3 regions of the Halobacillus sp. KGW1 genome follow, and region 3 is predicted to be linked to each of the others. Evidence: riboswitches for the same ligand, from Rfam matches in the RefSeq annotation. Region 3 holds a riboswitch; each other region holds the start of a gene.
The links. Region 3 has a riboswitch for S-adenosylmethionine ahead of metE (5-methyltetrahydropteroyltriglutamate--homocysteine S-methyltransferase). Riboswitches for the same ligand answer to the same signal wherever they lie in the genome.

Region 1 (7,192 bases), on a different contig from region 3:
GGTGAAAGACGAAGGAGAAAAAGTACGTATCGGCATCACTGACTTTGCACAAGCAGAGCTTGGCGACATCGTATTCGTTGAACTTCCGGAAGTGGGAGATGAGCTGGAAGCGGACGAGCCGTTCGGCAGTGTGGAATCCGTTAAAACCGTTTCTGAATTATATGCTCCGGTAAGCGGTAAAGTAGTAGAAGTGAACGAAGATCTGGAAGACAGCCCGGAATTCGTCAATGAGTCTCCTTATGAAAAGGCATGGATGGTTGTCGTAGAGCCGAATGACTCTTCTGAAATAGACAAACTAATGTCTCCGGAACAATACAAGGAAATGATCAACGAAGATTAATTATTTCAGTACGGACAGGTGGGAACAGGCGCTTGTCTGACATGATCGCGTTGGATCTTAATCATGTTCAGACCATGTCTCTTCCGGCATGGTCTGTTTCTTTATAGAAGGTGATGCATATGGATGGAGAGCGAATCGTCATTGTCGAAGGGATAACCGACAAGAAGAAACTGAAGAAAGTGCTGGATGAAGAAGTGGAAATCATCTGCACGTACGGCACCTTAGGAATCGAGCGGATGGAGGAGATGATTTTCAACCACAACCTGGATGATCGCAGGGTATATATTTTAGTGGATGAAGACGATTCGGGCTACAAACTAAGGAAGCAGTTGACCGAAGAGCTTCCGCACGCCGAGCATATTTATATCGATAAAGCCTTCCGGGAAGTAGCAGCCACGCCTGAACAGGAGCTCGCCCGAGCATTGTTGAACCACCATTTTCAAGTGAAGTCCATTTATCTGATTTAGGAGGAAGCTTGTGCAGGAACTTGACTCACAGGAGTGGACCGAGCAGTCGAAGCAGGACCGATACACGTTGTCGTTCATTCACAGCCCTTTTTGTGCTACCTGTCATTTAGCAGAAAAGATGCTGAGGACGTTGGAAGAATTGTATAACGAGGAAGTATTCATAAAAGTGAATGCTTCCTTGAACCCTTCCGCTATGGAGCGTTTTCAAATTGAGAGTGTTCCATGCCTTTTAATCATGAAGAACGAACAAATCGTCAAAAAGGTGTATGCGTTTCAATCGGTCCCTCATATGTATGAACAAACAGCTGAATATGTAAAACAATAAGCTAATTTCCCGGGAAATGACGAAGGAAAGCCTTGTTGGTAAACAGGAAAAACGCCCCCTTTGCAAGAATGTCTAAGCAAAGGGGGCGTTTTAGGATGGTGGAAATGATGAAGACTTGGATAGAGAAAGTGAACCATAGGAACGATCTGATTCCATCTTGGCGGGAAAGAGAGATCCATGTAGCTTTTCAGTCCAAGAATAATTTATTTACTTTCCTCATCACTCCGGCGGGGATATGTCCTGATGTGCAAAGAACGGATGATGGCACGCTTTGTATCCATGTGGAAGATTCTGTGATGGAGGATCTGCTTGCCGGCAGGGAAAGGCTGACGGCGATGGACGACTCCCTCATCCGAATTCACGGCTCCTTCTCTGATGTGCTTTATTTGGAATCCCTGATGTTTCTTGCTAAATGATTCTTCCCAAGGACTGTGCGATATCGAGAAAGGAAGCTTGATCACCAAACGCTTCGTGGATAAACCCGTTCTGATCGATGATGACCGTTGAGGGTACTCCTCTGCATCCGAACAGGTCATATACGGTCCTGTCCTTATCGGCAAGGGTCGGCTGAGTGAGGAATTCTTTCGTGTAAGCGATGCCCGCTTCCGGACTTCTTTCCCGCCCTGTGACATTGATCGTCAGCATTTTTACTTTTTCTTTATCTGCGTTCTGATATAGCTGTTCCTTCAAAGGAAGATCCCTTCCGCAATCCGGGCACCAGGATGCCCAGAAGGTCAGAACGACGGCTTTTCCTTTATCTTCTCTTAGTTGATAAGTTCCTTGTTTATTTATAAACGGTAATTCGAAGTCGGGTGCTTTTTGTTTCATATCTGCGGCTCCTTTATGTGATTGGACTAAGCTTACAGCAACATGCTACCACATATTGTCCGAGTCCTTCGACCAATGAGAGGCACATGGAAACGACTTATTTTTCTGAAAAACGGAATATTTCCAGTTGACACAATTTTGGTGCGATGCTACAATCCATCTTGTGCTATTAAAATTATACATGCGAATAAGCGAATCTCTTATCCAGAGAGGCGGAGGGACTGGCCCTATGATGCCCGGCAACCGGCAAGCGTACGCTTGACAAGGTGCCAAATCCTGCAGAGTTAAAATTCTGGGAGATGAGAGAACAGAGCGAATACAATAGATGTGCGCTTTTCTGTTCTCCTGAACAGAGAAGCGCTTTTTTTGTCAGGAGGGAAACATCATGATTACTATCAAAGGTCTATCGAAGATTTTTCAGACCAAAGATCGTGAAGTACGTGCGGTGGATGACCTCAGCGTCACGATCAATAAAGGAGAAATCTATGGCGTTATCGGATACAGTGGTGCAGGGAAAAGTACGTTTATCCGGCTGCTGAACAGACTGGAAGACCCGACGGAGGGAAGTATTATCGTCGATGATCAGGACTTAACCACTTTAAGCAAGAATAAATTGCGGGTGGCAAGACAGGACATCGGGATGATCTTCCAGCACTTTAATCTCCTGTGGTCCCGTACCGTCTTTGATAACATCGCATTTCCATTAGAAATAGCAGGGATACCGAAAGAAGACAGGAAGAAGCGTGTCAATGAACTCATCGATCTTGTCGGCCTGTCAGGCAGGGGGAATTCATATCCGTCCCAATTGAGTGGAGGGCAGAAGCAGCGGGTCGGAATCGCCCGGGCCCTTGCCAACAACCCGAAGGTCCTGCTGTGCGATGAAGCGACATCTGCTTTAGACCCGGAGACGACGGACTCGATTCTCGACCTCCTCGTTGATATCAACGAAAAGCTTGGGTTGACCATCGTGCTGATTACTCATGAAATGCACGTCATTCGAAAAATATGCCATCAGGTAGCGGTGATGGAGCAGGGGAAGATTGTAGAACATGGGGACGTGCTCGATGTTTTCCTTCGTCCACAAAAAACGGTGACGAAGAAGTTTGTTGATCAAGTAATGGGAGATCCCGATAAAGAGAACTCTCTCCAGTTGATCAAAGACCATTATTCGTCTGGTGAAATCGTCCGGCTCCACTTTGTAGGAGAAAGTACGAATCAGGCGCTGATCAGTGAGATCTCAAGGGAGTTTGCGCTCGATGTCAATATCCTGCACGGTAAGATCACCCAAACACAAAAAGGGGCGTATGGTACCTTGTTCGTGCAATTGGAAGGGGAAGAAAGTGAGAGGCAGCGGGCCATCTCCTATATTCAATCTACATCCGTAGAAGTGGAGGTGAATCCGAATGTTTAATCAACTGTTTCCAAACGTAAGAATGGAAGATATGATCACGGCGACGAATGAGACATTATATATGACTATCATATCTGTGATCGGGACGTTTATCCTCGGCTTACTGCTCGGGCTTCTGTTGTACCTCACTTCTCCGGGAGGTTTATGGCAGAACAAGATTTTAAATGGTATAACAGCTTCGGTCGTCAACGTATTCCGGGCCATACCTTTCATCATTTTGATTCTGTTGCTTTTCCCTTTCACCGACTTCCTTATCGGGACAATCCGTGGACCGCAGGCTGCGCTTCCGGCATTGATCATCGGTGGTGCTCCGTTCTATGCACGCCTTGTAGAAATTGCATTGAAGGAAGTGGATAAAGGAGTGGTGGAAGCGGCAAAATCGATGGGGGCGAAATACTCCACCATTATCTTCAAGGTGCTGCTTCCGGAATCGATGCCAGCTTTGATTTCGGGTATTACTGTTACAGCAATTGCCCTTGTAGGCTATACGGCTGTAGCCGGAGCGATCGGTGCAGGAGGTCTTGGGGACTTCGCGTATTTCTATGGCTTCCAGCGCAGTGATTTCGATGTCGTATTCGTCTGTACTGTGTTAATCATTCTGCTCGTATTCATCTTCCAATTCATCGGGGATTTCATTTCCCGTCGATTGGATAAAAGATAAAACAACCTTAGGAGGAAAATACTTATGAAAAAATGGTCACTAGGTTTACTGGCAATATTGTTCACTGTTGTCCTGTCCGCTTGTGGTTCTTCTGATGAAGAATCCGGTGATTCGAATGAAATTAAGGTGGGGGCTTCCAGTGTCCCACACGCAGAAATATTGGAAGAAGCTAAGCCGCTTCTTGAAGAGGAAGGCATTACGCTGACAATTGAAACGTACCAGGATTATATCCTTCCAAACAAAGACTTGGACGAAGGACGTATTGATGCGAACTACTTCCAGACGATTCCCTACATGGAACTGCAGGAGAAAGATAACGATTACGATTTTGTGAACCTTGGCGGCATCCACATTGAGCCTATGGGGATCTATTCTCAGAAATATGATGATATCAAAGATGTAGAGGACGGAACGACACTCGTCATGAGCCGCTCTATATCCGATCATGGACGAATCCTTGCCCTCTTGGAGCGCGAAGGCCTGATCAAGCTTGACGAAAACGTGGAGAAAGTCGATGCCCAGGTGGATGATATCGTGGAAAACCCTAAAAATATTAAATTCGATTCCGGTGTAGATGCAGCCAACCTTCCGGAAACGTATAAGCGGGAAGAAGAAGTTCTTGTAGCAATCAACACGAACTATGCCATTGAAGCAGGTCTGGATCCCCAGGAGGATTCCCTTATTTTAGAGAGTCCGGATTCCCCTTACGTGAACGTGATTGCAGCTAACAGCGATGATAAAGACAATGAAGCGTTGAAGAAATTGGTTGAGGTGCTTCATTCTGATGAGATTCAAACGTTTATTGAAGAAGAATACGATGGTGCCGTCGTACCTGTGAAGGAAGACAGCGAATAACGGATAAAACGAGTGGCTGCGGGGATAATAACCGCAGTCACTTATTTTATTGGGAGGTTATACGCATGGAGGAAAACAATAGAACATGGACAGAAACATACTTACACGATTATAAGGAAGGAATGGGCCTGTTCAAGGAGCATATGCCTGAAGTAGCTCATCAATTCAGTCAGTTTACGGAAGAGTGCTTTAAGGAGGGCGAGATTTCTCAAAAGCAGAAGCAGTTGATTGCCCTCGGAATCAGCATCGTTGCCCAGGACGAATATTGCATGATTTATCATACAAAAGGATGTGTCGACCAAGGCGCTTCTGAGAAAGAGGTTCTGGAAGCGTGCGGGGTTGCCGCGGCTTTTGGTGGCGGTGCTGCTCTGAGTCAAGCCGTTACGCTTGTCCAGGATGCCTATAAAGATTTGTCCACAAACGTCAATTGATGGGACAATCCAACAATGGATACCAATGTTGAATAAATGACCATCTGAAATAAAAATAAACGCTTTCATTGGAACATTTGCTTTGTCATGGCCGGAAATAAGGTTTGGCAGGATTTTATTCCGGGTATCGTTTTGTGATAATCTGGAAATGCAAATAACTTGAAAGGGTTGATTTATTATTAGTGACGATTTACAGCTCCATTATACTGCTGATATGGAAAAAGCCATGCACCAGGCTCATAATATGAGCTATGCCGAGTACAGTAGGAAGCTCGATACAAGGATGAAGGTGGAAGAGCAGCGTCAGCGTAATTTTGAAGAGAGCAAGAAGATAATCGCACAGGTCGACCGTCAACTCCATAGATGAGAAAGTATGGAATCAGGTGCCGTTTAGTCACCTGATTTTTTCATGTTATAATAATGTAGAAACCGAGGGGAATATGTCATTCAGGATGTCCGTTCCTTCTATATTATCAATAGTAGGAAAATGTTGATAACAAATACTAAATGATATAAGATTGTAATGAGAATAAAATGAGAATGGTTCTTTGATCCCTATCAACCAGGACATTCGATAATAATAGATACTGGAGGTATTCATTATGGCAGGATCAACGTTAGAAATTAAAGATCTTCATGTTGAAATTGAAGGTCAGGAAATCCTAAAAGGTGTGAACTTAACAATCAACGGTGGTGAATTCCACGCGGTCATGGGACCAAACGGAACAGGTAAATCCACATTGGCTTCCGCAATTATGGGACACCCTAAATACGAAGTAACCAAAGGTGAAATTCTTCTTGACGGTGAAAACGTTCTGGAGATGGAAGTAGACGAGCGTGCTCAAGCAGGTCTTTTCCTTGCCATGCAGTATCCGAGCGAAATCAGCGGTGTAACGAACTCTGACTTCCTTCGTTCTGCAATCAACGCACACCGAGAAGAGGGCGACGAAATTTCCCTGATGAAGTTCATTAAAGATATGGACGGTAAGATGGATACGCTGGAAATGGATAAAAACATGGCGCAGCGTTACTTGAATGAAGGATTCTCCGGCGGAGAGAAGAAGCGCAACGAAATTCTGCAGCTTATGATGATCCAACCGGCAATCGCCATCCTTGATGAAATTGACTCCGGTCTAGATATTGATGCACTGAAAGTTGTTGCCAAAGGTATTAACGAAATGCGTAATGATTCCTTCGGCTGCCTGATCATTACCCACTATCAGCGTCTGTTGAACTATATCACACCAGACAAAGTACACGTTATGATGCAAGGCCGTGTCGTCAAATCAGGTGGTCCTGAACTTTCCCAGCGTCTTGAGGAAGAAGGATACGACTGGATCAAGCAGGAGCTTGGTATCGAAGACGAAACAATCGGTCAAAAAGCGTAATCAAGATAGGAGGGTAATCATGACAGTAGAAGTCTCACTACCATACGACAAAGATTATGTCACAAAATTCTCTAATGGTCTTCAGGAACCGGAATGGATGAAGAACCTGCGCCTTAGCGCCTTGGAGAAATCAGAATCACTTCCGCTTCCTAAGCCGGATAAGACAAATATCTCTAAATGGAACTTCACCGAGTTCGATCATCACGTAACAAGTGAAACGATCGGTGCGCTCGATGAACTTCCGGTGGAGATAAAAGATTTCATGGATCAGGACAAAGCGCCTAAAAACCTTGTCATTCAGCGTAATCATACAGTGGCTTATGCTGCGATTGATGAAAACCTGAAAGAACAGGGAGTTATCTTTACAGACATCGCTACAGCTCTGCGCGAACACGGAGAGCTCGTGGAAAAGTATTATATGAATGATGCGGTGCACGTCGATGAGCACCGTTTGACAGCCCTTCATGCAGCGCTAATGAACGGTGG
Region 2 (7,192 bases), on a different contig from region 3:
TAATGCCCCGCGCTCAGAAGCAGTACCGGTAAAACGGCGATTCTCGTCGCACCCTTCTTGACAAGACGGTGGATTCCTTCCTCAATGTCTGGTTCGGCTAATTCAAGAAAACATCGTTCGAAAAGGGGAATGCCGATCTCTTCCTGGACTTTACTCAAAAAATCAAGCGCCTGCTCTGTTGCTTCTTTCTTTCTGCTTCCATGACTGACATAGAGAACTGCGTCCATCTTTCTCCCCCTTTCATTCAGCCGACAATCGATTTTGCGATGTCCACCTGGTCCTCCTGCTGTATCGATTCAAACCACTGCAGCTGCTCACGCAATTTCACAACTTCACCAACGACGATCATCGCCGGGTTCTTCATATCTGCAGCTTTAGCAACGATATCCTCAAGCGTCCCGGTAACGGTTTCCTGCTGTTCCGTCGTGCCCCATCGAACGAGAGCGACAGGAGTATCGAGCCCTCTGCCATGTTTCACGAGTTTTCCGCAGATATCCGGCAGCTTCTTCACACCCATGTATATACAAAGAGTGTCCATACTTTTCGCTACGTGTTCCCAATAAGCATCCTCTTCAATGCCAAGCTTACTTACCCCGGAGATGAAGGCTACGGAAGAACTGTATTCCCGATGGGTGACAGGTATGCCTGCATAAGCGGGAGCCGCGATACCGGAGGTAATTCCGGGAACAATTTCAAAAGCGATCTGGCGTCGGGAAAGTTCTTCCGCCTCTTCTCCACCGCGCCCGAATACGAACGGATCGCCGCCTTTCAATCGAGTGACTGTTTTGCCCTGAAGCGCATATTTACACAAAAGATGATTGATTGTTGATTGTGTCAAGGCGTGATGATCCGGCCGTTTCCCACAGAATATAAGCTCCGCATGATCCGGGGCTTCATCGAGTAATTCTTGATTGATGAGCCGGTCATACAGAATAACGTCCGCCTGCTGGATTGCTTTCAGCCCTTTGACCGTAATCAAATCATAATCACCTGGTCCTGCTCCGACAATATAAACCTTAGCCATCTATGATGCTCCCTTCGGTATCCACCCTTTTTCTTCCAAAACCTGCAACAGCTGTTCGGCACATGCTTCGATATCATATTGATGAGAGGAAACAACAGCTTCCGGTGTTTCGGGGGCTTCATATGGAGAATCGATTCCAGTAAAGCCTTTGATCTCTCCGGAGCGGGCTTTTTTATAAAGCCCTTTAGGATCACGTGCTTCACAAGCTTCCAATGGACACTCAACATAAACCTCAAGGAAGTCCCCTTCTGGAATTGAGGCGCGCACCTGCTCCCTGTCACTCTTGAACGGAGAGATAAATGCTGTCAGTACAATCGTCCCACTATCAGCAAACAACTTTGCGACTTCCCCAATCCTTCGAATATTTTCCGTACGATCCGCTTCAGAAAAACCGAGATCCGCATTCAATCCGTGACGGATGTTGTCGCCATCAAGAAGATACGTATGAACACCACGCTCATGCAGGAGATGGTTCAGCTGATTGGCGATGCTGGACTTGCCGGAACCGGAAAGTCCCGTGAACCAGAGGACACCACTGTGGTGTCCATTCTTCTTCCGGTAGGATTCCTGACTTACAGATGCTTCGTGCCAAGTAAGATTCCGTTCCATTCCCTTCACCCCTTTACGTCTGCAGCTTTCGCCTGCAGCCCTTCAATCAAAACTTCTACAACTTCCGGGCGGCTGAATGTCTTCGGCGGTTTCTCCCCGCTCCGTAACAGCTCACGGACTTTGGTTCCGGAAAGGATGACGTGGTTTTCCTTATCGTGCGGGCACGTCTTGTGAGAGGCCATCGCTTCACATGCCTTACAATAAAAACTGTGTTCAAAGAACATCGGAGTAATATCAAGTTCGCCTTCGTCGTAGTGAGAGAATATCTTCTGTGCGTCATACGTTCCGTAGTAGTCGCCTACTCCAGCGTGGTCACGGCCGACGATGAAATGAGAGCAGCCGAAGTTTTTACGGACGATGGCATGGAAGATCGCTTCCCTTGGACCTGCGTAGCGCATGGCTGCACGGAAAACGGCCAGGGTCACGCGGTCCTTCGGATAGTAATGATCAAGCAGTACCTGGTAGCTCTTCATCCGAACATCACTTGGTATGTCATCGCTCTTCGTCTCGCCCACCAACGGGTTCAGGAATAGACCGTCAACCGTCTCCAAGGCCGCTTTTTGAATATATTCGTGGGCGCGGTGGACAGGGTTTCTTGTTTGGAAACCGACAACCTTCCTCCATCCGTTCTTTTCGAAAAGTGCTCTCGTTTCTTTCGGATCGAGGTAAAACTCTTCTCCGTGTTCTTTTGCTGACGAAGCAAAAACCTGGATAGTACCGGATACATAATAGTCGGGGCGTTCAAACAACTTTTTGACACCCGGGTGAGCAAGGTCCGTAGTTAAATATACTTTTTGCGCTTCTTTTTCTTTGTCAGGTTTGAAGATGTCTTCGATCTCAATCACACCGTACACCGTTCCATCATGGATAAGCTTGGCTTCTTTTCCTAACGATTCTGCCTTCTCTTCACTTACAGGCAGCGTAATCGGAATGCTCCAGGGTGTCCCGTCTTTCAAACGCATCGTATCGACGACGGATTCATAGTCTTCCTTGTTCAGGAACCCTTCCAGCGGACTGTATGCTCCGTTACCGATCAGCTCCACGTCACTGAGAGCCATTCCATCCAGTTCGATACTGTCCTTCGGTAAATCCTCCGGTGTTTCGTTCCATCTATTGATTAACTTCCCTCCATGGGGTTTAATGACTGCCATTTCATACATCCTCCTATTAGTTCGTTTCGATTAGTTCGTTTCTGATGGGCCCGGGGTGTGAAGACCACACTCCGTTTTATTAAATCCTTTCCAGCGGCCGGAGCGGTCGTCGCCGACGGCCTGGGATGTACAAGGAATACATCCTACACTTGGATAGTTTTGGTCATGCAAAGCATTGTAATCCAAGCTATTTAGTCGGATATAATGCCATACGTCGTCCCAAGTCCAATGTATCAGTGGACAAACTTTCACGGACTTAAACCGTTCATCTTTGTTGATGAAATCCGTCTTCGCTCTGCTCGGGGACTGTTCTCTGCGCAGGCCGGAAAGCCAGGCAACCGCACCGGACAGTGCCTCTTCCAACGGTTTGATCTTCCGGATGTAACAACACTGGTCCGGCTGTCTCTTCCACAAAGCGGAACCATGCTTTTCTGCCTGTTCTTCCACTGTAAGCTCCGGTAATTTCATATGAATATGAAGCGCCGGATACCGCTTCTTCACTTTATCAATCAAATCGTAGGTTTCCTGGAAGTGAAGACCTGTGTCGAGAAAAACGACATCCGCATCCGGTTTGACCTGCGAAATCAGATCGATGAGTACCATTCCTTCTGCGCCGAAGCTGCACGCATAAACCACGTCAGAACCATACTGGTCGTATGCCCATTGAATGACCTTTCTCGCGCCTTTCGTATCATCCTCTGGCTGATCATTTTTGAATGGATCACCGGAAAAATGCTGGTACGTAAGTAAGTTTCCCATACACTCGCCTGCCTTTCTCCAAATAAAAACGCCCCTCTTCCGGAAAAGAAGAAGGGCGTCTGAAAGTAAGATACGTCCTTCTTATCTTTCCAAATGCTTTCAGCATCTGCTGGAATTGGCACAGCGTCTAACTTTAACGGTTAGACCCGTTGCCGAGGCTTCGTTGGGCCAGTCCCTCCACCTCTCTAGATAAGAAAAATTAGTCGGTTGGATATTTCAAAAAAACTAATTGATTCAAATAGTAGGCTTCTTTCTAAGATATGTCAACAGGTTTTTTAAAAATTACAACTTTTCTGTTTTTAATATTGACAATGGTCCCCCTCTGCTTTAATTTGGTAAGTAATCAAAGCAAGATACTATATCCTTATGAAGAGCCGGGGGAGGAAACTGGTCCAACGATCCCGCAGCAACCTTTTAAAGGTGCTCCATCCAGCAGACATTGTCTGAAAGATAAGGAGAGGAACGAAAGCCTCTTCTGTGTGAAGGGTTTTTTTATTTTTGTAGAAAACCTCTTCACACATAAAACCAAGTATTCTCATATGATTAATCATACACCATATGGGAGCTGGAATTAAAGGGTAAAAGGAGAGGTTGGATTGAATAAATTAATTGTTTTCGCATTAGTGGGATTTTTTGCTCAGTTAGTCGATGGTGCTCTCGGCATGGGCTTCGGATTGACTTCCTCAACGATTCTGCTTGCCTATGGACTTGCTCCGGCAGTAGCTTCTGCATCCATTCATATGGCTCAAGTGGCAACGACGGCCGCTTCCGGCTTCTCTCACTATAAATTCGGGAATGTCGATAAGCGTCTCGTCGTTATTCTGGCTGTTCCCGGTGCCATCAGCGCTTTTCTCGGTGCAGCTGTATTAAGCTGGGTTCCAGGAGAAATTATCCGACCCTACATATCACTCTTCCTCCTCGTATTAGGAATCTATATCATCATTCGTTTCCTTACCATGGGACAGAAGCGGCCCCAGGAGAAGCGGCCTTTCAAAAAGAGCTTTTTGTTTCCACTTGGATTTATCGGAGGTTTTCTTGATGCAGTCGGCGGCGGCGGGTGGGGACCAGTGAATACGCCCGTTCTCCTGGCAAGACAGAAGCTTGAACCCCGAAAAGTGATTGGAACGGTAGATACCAGCGAATTCATCGTCACTGTTTCTGCGACCCTCGGGTTTCTTATCTTTCTTGGCTGGGAGCAATTCAGCTGGCTGCTCGTATCTGCGTTTGTGATCGGCGGGGTTATTGCGGCCCCCCTTGCTGCCTGGCTTGTGAAAATAATGCCGTCTCTCGTATTAGGTGTCCTCGCCGGTGGATTCATCGTTTTGACAAATATCCGAACGCTTTTGAATACAGTAGAGCTTGGAGACACCTCCATCGCCATTATTTACACGGCTTTAGTCCTTGCCTATATCTGCATGGTTCTCTTGTCCATCCGCAGAAACTTCCGGCTTAAGCCGGCAACCAGGTAGCAGGAACAGTGTTGTCCTGAGCAGCACGCTTTTATGATAATATAAAAAAAGAGATCAGAGCTGTATGCTCTGATCTCTTTTTCTATATTTTATTCAATAGAGAAGATATAGGAATAAATCGGCTGTCCACCTGTGTGAACTTCCACTTCCAAATCTTCAAACGTATCTTCAATATACGCTTCCAACTGACCAATTTCATCTTCTTCAACTTCTTCACCAGTAAGAATGGTCAGGATTTCATCTTCATCCTCATCGATCATCTCGCGAAGCAGAGCCTTCGCTGCCTCTAACGCTTCTTTTGCCGTTGTTTGTATTTTACTTTCCGCGATCCCCATAAAATGGCCTTTTTCAATGGCTAGTCCATCGATCTGGGTATCTCGTACCGCATACGTAACCTGTCCGGTTTTCACTTCGGACATCAGCTGGCTCATTTCCTCTTTATTCGTGTCAAGATCCGCTTCCGGATTAAATCCTAGAAGAGCACTCATTCCCTGCGGAATGGTCTTCGTCGGAATAACGGCTACTTCCACATCAGCAAGCTCGGCCGCCTGTTCCGCCGCCATCACAATATTCTTATTGTTCGGGAGAATGAGCACACGGTCTGCATGGGCTTCCTTGATCGCTTCCGACAGATCCTGGGTACTAGGGTTCATCGTTTGTCCACCTTGGATGACAACTGTCGCGCCGAGGCTTTCGAACAATTTCCTGATCCCTTCCCCCATACTTACTGTGACGATACCGTATGGCGCTTTCTTTTCCTGCTTAGCGCCTTTTTTCTTGTCTCCTACAATAGATGTATGCTGTTCACGCATATTCTCGATCTTCATGTTAATGAGACTGCCGTACTTCTGACCGAGCGTCATCGCTTCGCCGGGATACTCGGCATGAACATGCACTTTAATTAAGTCTTCATCGGAAACGACTAGGAGGGAATCACCAATTTCGCTGAGCTGGTTGCGGAATGCATCCTCATCATAAGGGTTTTCCGCAAGCTTGTCCTCTTCGAATTTCACCATGAATTCCGTGCAATAGCCGTATTCGATATCTTCCGTATTCATGAAATCCTGAGCAGATTTATGATGTTCTGCATTGACCATATCATCCATGGATACGGTTTCCTGAACTGCCGGAAGTTCTTCCCCTTTCAAGGAAGCAAGAAATCCTTCATAAATGGTTACAAGACCCTGGCCGCCACTGTCCACGACTCCGACTTCCTTTAAAACAGGAAGCAGTTCCGGGGTCCGTTTAAGCGATGCTTTCGCAGCTTTTACCACTTCTTCCATAAACGGAATGAAAGCCGTGTGCTTTTCTGCAGCTTCCACCGAACCTTCCGCTGTTTCACGAGCTACGGTAAGAATTGTTCCTTCTACCGGTTTCATAACCGCTTTATAGGCTGTATCCACGCCGCCTTCAAGAGCCGCCGAGAAATCTTTCGTTGTCAACGTTTCCTTATCTTCATTAACTTTTGAGAAACCACGGAAGATTTGAGAAAGGATGACACCGGAATTCCCACGGGCGCCCATAAGCAGTCCCTTGGACAGTGCTTTCGCCACTGCCCCTGCATGATTTTGATCTACGGTTTTCACTTCCTCCGCTCCGGAGGTCATGGATAAGTTCATGTTCGTTCCTGTATCTCCGTCTGGTACGGGAAATACGTTTAGGGCATCGATCATCTGGGAATTTCTCTTCAGATGATGCGCCCCCTGTAAAATCATTTCGGCCAACATTTTGCCGTCTAGCTTTTCTACCGTCACACTTACGTCCTCCTTTGACTGCAACCGCTGCTTTATGCGCTTGTCACACGGACTCCCTGGATAAAGATGTTCACAGAGTCAACGGACAAACCGACTGTTTTGTTCAGTGTGTATTTCACTTGAGATTGGACGTTATGAGCCACCTCAGAAATCTTCGTCCCATAACTTACGATGATAAACATATCTATATGAAGGCGATCTTTGTCCTGTCTGACAACGACCCCTTTGGAAAAGTTTTCTTTACGGAGCATTTCGGACAGGCCGTCCCGTATCTGGTTCTTCGAAGCCATGCCGACAATTCCATAACACTCGACTGCCGCCCCTCCGGCGATCGTTGAGATTACTTCATTACTAATAGTGATATGACCATATTGGTTGTTCAAATCCACGGACATATAGATCCTCCTTTATAATCCTCGTATTCTT
Region 3 (7,192 bases):
GCTAGAAGGATGGTAAGAAAGACAAGTATCGCCTTCGACTTATAATCCCGACTTCTTTGTTGTTTCCTATTCATTGTTCCTCTCCTTTCCCGGCATTGTTTCTTGCGAGATACAGGAAGAACGGAGTTCCGATCAGCGCTGTTACAATCCCTACGGGTGATTCATAAGGATACGCGACGTACCGTGAGACGACATCCGCATACAAAAGCAGCACCGCTCCGGCAAGCGCGGAAACCGGTATTAAAATCCGATGGTCCTCGCCAACCAGCTTCCTGGTAATGTGGGGAACCATCAGTCCGATGAATCCGATTGCGCCTGCCACCGCTACCGCAGATCCTGCGAGCAGGATGACGGCGATACTCGCTGTGATTCTAATCCGTTTCATTCCTTGTCCCAGCCCGATTGCCACTTCTTCTCCAAGTTGAAAGATCGACAGGGAGCGTGACAGAAGAAACGCTGCGACAAGACCGATGATCGACCATGGCAGGATCACGCGGACGTCTCCCCAGGATGCTCCGCTGATGGAACCGGACAGCCAGGAGAGTACATCGGATATCTCCTCATTGAAAATAATCAACCCTTTCGTCATGGAAGAGAACAGCAGGTGAACAGCCATACCTACAAGAGCAATCTTGACATTGGTCATCCCCCGGGAAGAAGAAAAGGAAAAGACGACGAAACCTCCGAACAAGGCACCTGCGAAGGCAAAATAAACGAGGTTTGTGCTTCCGATCGACGGAAGGAAAACGATGGAGGCCACAACGACAAGCGATGCTCCGGCGTTTACACCGAACACTTGTGGAGATGCCAGCGGATTTCTCGTAATCGCCTGCATAATGACACCTGCTACAGCCAGGTTCGCTCCGAGCACGACGCTGAGTACCGCTCTCGGAAACCTGAGCGTCTGGAAAACGAGCAGCTCTTTCGTTTCCTCCCCCTGCCACCATTGCTTTATTATCGTTCCGGCATCAATTTTCGTAAGTCCAGTGAATAAACTGAGCGCTACTCCTCCAATCAAAAGGACAAGCAATAGCCCTACCGTCAGGCTGACTCTCTTTCCGGACGGGCGGTCATGGATACCTTCCATGTTCCATTCCTCCAATCTATACAAAGAAAAAAGCCAGACACAACATCTGGCTTTCCTCCCGCTGCCTATTTGTCATACAGGATTTCCGTCGCTTCATCTACAATCCGTTCCGCTGACTTTAAGCCTCGATAGCGCGTCCATAAAGCACGATCGACTTCGTAGATTTCTCCGTTCTTCACGGCCGTGATGTTGTTCCATAGCGGGTTCTGCTTCCACTCTTCCAGAAGCGCTTCATCTGCTTCCACCAGGAAGATGACATCCGGATCCCATTCCACCATCTGTTCCAGAGTGATTTTCACTGTCGGTTCCTTGGCATCTTTGATGGCGTTCGGAATACCGACCTGACTCAAGAGCTGGCCGTCAAAGGATTCCGCCCCGTGCGCACTCAAAGAATCAGAACGGAAGACGCCGAGCATAATTTCCCTGTCTTCGTCCGGATCGACTTCTGATTTATAGCTCTCAATCGTCTTCTTATGCTCCTCGAGACGTTCCTCTGCTTCCTTCTCTTTGCCTACAGCTTTACCGATTGTTGAGAACGATTCCAGATTCTCTTCATATGTAGAGTTCCTGCTCTTTAACACAATCGTCGGTGCAATTTCCTGCAGCTGATCGTATATCGCGGAGTGACGATTCTCATCGGCGATAATCAAGTCCGGCTGCAGCGAAGCGATCACTTCCAAACTTGGCTGCTGTCTAGTTCCGACAGATGTATAGTCGATTTTCTCACCAAGCAAACCTTCCACATCGTCATCGTTCTCATGAGCGATTCCAACCGGTGTAATACCAAGCTCCCATAAGCTGTCGACGAAGGAAAATTCGAGAGCAACTACACGCTCTGGAGTTCCTTCTATCTCCGTCTTTCCCAGCTGATGTTCAATCGTTCTTGTGTCTTCCTTCGAATCTCCTTGATCTTCCTGATTTGCGGATTCAGCGCCGCATCCAGCAAGAACAAAACCGGCGATACATAAAATAGTAACTAACCAAAACTTCGTTGCTTTCACTTTGACTACCTCCAACTTCCAACATCTATAATGATAATCATTCTTAATTAACTTCGTTAATTGTAGCAGTAATTCCCACCGTTGAAAAGCTTCCTTAGGAAAATTTTCGAACAAAAAAGCGGCCGCTTTCTTAAAAGGCCGCTTAGAATAAATCAAAGGAAAGCTGCTCCGAATCCACCGTCTCTCTTTTCCTTACACCCTTGCGAGAACCATGTTTCCTAAGCTGTTTGCCAGCCTCGTCTTCAGCTGTTTGCGACTCCTTCACAGCCCATAAGGTATCCCGTGCTTTCTTCGTTGCTGCTTGGATATCGATCATGGGAGCCGGATATTCCAAGGAGGCAAACGAAGGAAGCTTCCATGGCTCGTGAATGAAAGACGCAGGAATGCCGCGAAGCTCCGGAATATAAGTCCGGATAAAAGCCCCGCCCGGGTCGTGGTCGAGTCCCTGTTTGACAGGATTATAGACTCGGATGGTATGGAAACCTGTCGTACCAGCCTGCATCTGCATTTGGCTGTAATGGATTCCCGGTTCATAATCGAGGAACAACCCCGCCAGTGCACGGGCTGGTTTTCGCCAATCCAGTCTTAATGTATGACAGGCAAAGGAAACGACCATCGCCCTGGAACGAAAATTGATCCAGCCAGTCTCATGAAGGGCACGCATGGCGGCATCGATCATCGGGAATCCGGTACTTCCTTGATACCAGCGGCGGAATGCTTCTTCATTCCATTCCTCGTACACTTGATCAAAAGCAGGATTCATCGACTCTTCCGCGATTTCGGGCTCATCCTCCAAACGCTGGATGAAATGGCAGTGCCAGTAAAGACGGGACAAGAAATTCTCCAGCTGCTTTCTTTCTCCCGCATCGCTGCATGCCCTGATCTTCATCCAAGTCTGCTGGACAACGAAGCGGAGGGATATGTTTCCCCAGGCAAGATATGGAGACAGACGACTTCCAGATCGTGCTGATTTCAGTGGTTTCGATATGTGATAAGAATAGGAATGGAAGCGTACCCTTAAAAAGCTGTCCAACGTCCGATGTGCTTCTTCCACTCCTCCCTTCTGTCCTTTATCAAGCGTCGAACCGCCGACATACAGCGAGTCCAATTGGTCCAGATTCAACGTCAACACGGATTCCTTTTCCGGGACGCAAGGGATTTTTTCCGGTACAGGAAAGACCGGATGCTTCATGAACTGTTCCCAGCGCTCAGAAAATCCGTCCCTTGAGTTCAAGCCACGGAAGACTCCGAATGGTTGATCTTCTTTCATGGTTAACCCCTTTTGCTTCATCCACGACCTTACTCTCTGATCTCTTGAAAACGTGACCGGTGTTCCATTTTCTTCATGCGCATGCAGAGAAAACGGACCATATGTCTCGTATATCTCTTCCAGCACTGTTTCCATCTCCCCCACAGCGACGAATAACCGACCGCCTCTCTGCTTTAACTCCTTCTGCAGATCATGGAGGCTCTCTTTCACAAATTGATAATGGCGGGCAGACAGCTCCTGCCCCTGCCAGATGGAAGGTTCTGCAACGTAAAGCGGAAGAACCATGTCTCCCGACTGTACCGCATTATATAATGGTGCATGATCATGGAGACGAAGGTCCCGCTTGAACCAGACGACACGCAACAAAATAACCAGCTCCCGAGTAGTAATACCCTACATTCTACCTTTTCGATAGATTTTTTTCACCCGTTGATACTCGCCCCTCTCCATCCTTTTTCTAGAAAAAATTGTAGAAGAGCGGATTGACACCCTATTTTTCTCATGCTAGTATGCTTGTAATCAATCCAATAGCAATCTCTTATTCAGAGTGGTGGAGGGACTGGCCCTACGAAACCCGGCAACCGATCGATATGATTGTGGTGCTAATTCCAGCAGAGCAGATGCTCTGAAAGATAAGAGAGGTCCGTACAATCAGAACCTCTCATACAAGAGGTTCTTTTTTTATTATTCAACTGAATAATCTGTTCCACAGGTGCCGGGGTGTCCCCCGGCTTAAAAGGGAAGACCGGTGAAAATCCGGCACGGTCCCGCCACTGTAATTGGGAGCGGAGCTGCAGCAGCCACTATCATAGTCGATGGGAAGGCGCAGCCCGCCGTGATCATAAGTCAGGAGACCTGCCTCTGGAACCCGCACTAGGTCCTACGAGGAATAGGCAGGTGTTGACAACGGGATTCGTCTACCCTTTTTTCGACGTATCCTTCCCATGTCACTCCGTCGTCTCTCTTTGTAGGTAAGAGAGATTTTTTTATTGGATTGAAAAACAACTGCAGGAGGAATGGGAAATGAAACAAGCACGAAGTTCAGCAATTGGGTACCCGCGTATCGGGGAGAAACGGGAATGGAAGAAAGCTCTGGAGCGCTATTGGAAGAAAGATACGACAGAACAGGAGCTTGTGGAAGAACTGACTGCCCTCCGACACAAGGATTGGAAGAAACAAAAAGAAGCAGGGCTCGATTTGATTCCGGTCGGTGACTTCAGCTATTACGACCACGTTCTGGATACATCCATCATGTTCGGGATCATTCCCAAGCGTTTTCAGGATACGGAACCTACTTCACTGGAAACGTATTTCAACATCGCCCGTGGCACAGAATCAGCGGTAGCCTCCTCCATGACAAAATGGTTTAATACCAACTATCACTATATCGTCCCGGAAATTGAAAAGGATACAAAACCGGTGCTTCTGGAGAACAGGCCTCTCCGCTATTATAAAGAGGCGAAGGAGCAGCTCGGCATTGATGGAAAACCGGTGCTGCTAGGGCCTGTGACCTACTTGAAGCTTGCCAAGGGTTTTGATAAGCAGCCGTTCGAACAAGTGCTGCAGACACTGGTACCGCTCTACATACAAGTGCTTCAAGAATTGGCCGCAGAAGGAGCAGCTTGGGTTCAAATCGATGAGCCGATTCTTGTTACTGACTTATCGGAAAAAGACCTCCGCTTCGTTCAATCGGTTTATGACACCATTTCTAAAGAAGTGAGCGGCATCAAGCTTTTGCTTCAAACATACTTTGAAGCGGTGGAAGCTTATGATTCCGTCATTCAACTTCCTGTAGATGGCATCGGCCTTGATTTCGTGGATAATAACGGCCAAACCCTGTCCCAGCTCGCTGAACACGGCTTTCCGAACGATAAAGTATTGGCGGCGGGAGTGATTAACGGCCGAAACATCTGGCGAAACGATTGGAAACACACATGGCAGATCACGGATGCTGTCAGAAAGATCGTGCCGGAAGACCGCTTGATTCTCCAGCCTTCCACCAGCCTGCTTCACGTGCCGGTGACGACCGAATCGGAAACGAAGCTGGCATCTGACCTGAAACAGGTCCTTGCCTTCGCTGATCAGAAACTGGAAGAAACGGTTCTTCTGACGAAGGGCGTCAATCAAGGAAAAGCAATCATCCTGCCGGAGGTGGAGAAACATTCCCGGAACTGGAGATCCTTTGCGGATTCCGAAGGCCGCTCGAACGAGAACGTACAGCAGGAAGTAAAACGTTGGAAAGACAAACATCCGTCCCGTGCCTCCGAATTTTCCAATCGAAAGAAGGTACAGGAGGAAAAGTTCGCTCTGCCTCTGCTCCCGACAACGACGATCGGCAGCCTGCCCCAGACAACAGAAATCAGAAAGGCCCGCGCCAACTTCCGAAAAGGTGCATGGAGCGAAGAAACATACGATGCATTCGTAAAGGAAAGGACGGCCGAATGGATCGCCAACCAGGAAGAGGTCGGCCTCGACGTCCTTGTTCACGGCGAATTCGAGCGGAATGACATGGTAGAATATTTCGGTGAGAAGCTGAACGGTTTCGCCTTTACGGAATACGCCTGGGTGCAGTCCTACGGCTCCCGCTGTGTGAAGCCTCCCATTATATTCGGAGATGTATCTCTACCGGCTCCTATGACGGTGAAAGAGAGCGCTTATGCACAGTCATTGACCAACAAACCGGTCAAAGGGATGCTGACTGGGCCGATTACCATCCTGAATTGGTCATTCGTGCGGGAGGATATCCCTTTTGCAGAGGTTACGGAACAAATTGCTCTTGCTCTCCAAAAGGAAATCCGTGCTTTAGAAGACGCAGGCATTGGAATGATTCAAGTAGACGAGCCGGCACTACGTGAGGGGCTGCCGCTGAAATCCAATAAACAAGCGACGTACCTTGACCAATCTGTCCGCGCCTTTTTACTTGCGACCGCTGCAGCGGCAGATGAAACGCAAATCCATACGCACATGTGTTATTCGGAATTCGGCAGAATCATTGCCACGATTGACAAACTGGATGCGGACGTCATTTCCATTGAAACTGCCCGCAGCCATGGGGAACTGATTGAAGCTTTCGAAACGTTCGCATACGATAAAGGTATCGGACTCGGCGTTTACGACATTCACAGCCCGCGGATTCCAAGTGTGGAAGAAATGGAACAAAGCATCCGTCGTGCTCTGAAAGTGCTCGATCCACGCCAGTTCTGGATCAATCCCGACTGCGGATTAAAGACACGCGGGATCAAGGAAACACTTGCTTCCCTTCATCACATGCAGCAAGCTGCTCAAAACATACGCGAGCAGCAAAAGACAACCATTCTCCAATAATATAGAAGAAACCAAACGGCACACCTTCCATCGGTGTGCCGTTTGGTTATGCCTCAAGCGTCCCTTTCGTCAGCTGCTGCTTAAGGGACGCTGCTTTCTTCTTAATTTCTTTTTTCTTCTCTTCCTCCCGCTTCTGCCATTGACTGTAGATCAATTTCATTCTTGGATTATCCTGCAGCTTATCGGCATGCCTGTCCAGGAAATCCCAATACATCGCGTTGAACGGACAGGCATCATCTTCTGTTTGATGCTTGACGTTAAACTCGCAATGCTTACAGTAATTACTCATTTTCTTAATGTAAGACCCTGAAGAAACATACGGCTTCGTCGACAGCAATCCTCCATCAGCATAAAGAGCCATGCCGAGCACATTCGGAAGGACAACCCAGTCATAGGCATCGACATACATTTCATTGAACCAATCCGATACCGCCTGCGGAGAGATACCGAACAAATTGGAGAAATTCCCGATGATCATCAACCGTTGGATATGATGGCCGTAACCTACAT

Region 1: another riboswitch for S-adenosylmethionine. It lies ahead of AXG56_RS09355 (methionine ABC transporter ATP-binding protein); the one in region 3 lies ahead of metE (5-methyltetrahydropteroyltriglutamate--homocysteine S-methyltransferase).
Region 2: another riboswitch for S-adenosylmethionine. It lies ahead of AXG56_RS04140 (phosphoadenylyl-sulfate reductase); the one in region 3 lies ahead of metE (5-methyltetrahydropteroyltriglutamate--homocysteine S-methyltransferase).

The regions. Positions count from the first base shown of each region.
Region 1 covers NZ_LSOC01000003.1:64,949-72,140, reverse strand. The annotation lists gene gcvH (glycine cleavage system protein GcvH) at 1-340, shown strand, start outside; gene AXG56_RS09375 (toprim domain-containing protein) at 460-807, shown strand; gene AXG56_RS09370 (thioredoxin family protein) at 818-1,132, shown strand; gene AXG56_RS09365 (hypothetical protein) at 1,228-1,548, shown strand; gene AXG56_RS09360 (TlpA disulfide reductase family protein) at 1,541-1,960, opposite strand; SAM riboswitch class I at 2,158-2,266, shown strand; gene AXG56_RS09355 (methionine ABC transporter ATP-binding protein) at 2,346-3,371, shown strand; gene AXG56_RS09350 (methionine ABC transporter permease) at 3,364-4,032, shown strand; gene AXG56_RS09345 (MetQ/NlpA family ABC transporter substrate-binding protein) at 4,057-4,887, shown strand; gene AXG56_RS09340 (carboxymuconolactone decarboxylase family protein) at 4,953-5,318, shown strand; gene AXG56_RS19595 (hypothetical protein) at 5,545-5,685, shown strand; gene sufC (Fe-S cluster assembly ATPase SufC) at 5,921-6,706, shown strand; gene sufD (Fe-S cluster assembly protein SufD) at 6,726-7,192, shown strand, end outside.
Region 2 covers NZ_LSOC01000002.1:675,567-682,758, reverse strand. The annotation lists gene AXG56_RS04160 (sirohydrochlorin chelatase) at 1-227, opposite strand, end outside; gene cobA (uroporphyrinogen-III C-methyltransferase) at 245-1,024, opposite strand; gene cysC (adenylyl-sulfate kinase) at 1,025-1,633, opposite strand; gene sat (sulfate adenylyltransferase) at 1,639-2,784, opposite strand; gene AXG56_RS04140 (phosphoadenylyl-sulfate reductase) at 2,815-3,543, opposite strand; SAM riboswitch class I at 3,622-3,739, opposite strand; SAM riboswitch class I at 3,905-4,000, shown strand; gene AXG56_RS04135 (sulfite exporter TauE/SafE family protein) at 4,140-5,012, shown strand; gene AXG56_RS04130 (DAK2 domain-containing protein) at 5,102-6,766, opposite strand; gene AXG56_RS04125 (Asp23/Gls24 family envelope stress response protein) at 6,799-7,161, opposite strand.
Region 3 covers NZ_LSOC01000004.1:277,821-285,012, forward strand. The annotation lists gene AXG56_RS16285 (iron ABC transporter permease) at 1-74, opposite strand, end outside; gene AXG56_RS16290 (iron ABC transporter permease) at 71-1,087, opposite strand; gene AXG56_RS16295 (Fe(3+) dicitrate ABC transporter substrate-binding protein) at 1,153-2,088, opposite strand; gene AXG56_RS16300 (deoxyribodipyrimidine photo-lyase) at 2,231-3,724, opposite strand; SAM riboswitch class I at 3,894-3,997, shown strand; cobalamin riboswitch at 4,052-4,236, shown strand; gene metE (5-methyltetrahydropteroyltriglutamate--homocysteine S-methyltransferase) at 4,382-6,682, shown strand; gene AXG56_RS16310 (cryptochrome/photolyase family protein) at 6,729-7,192, opposite strand, start outside.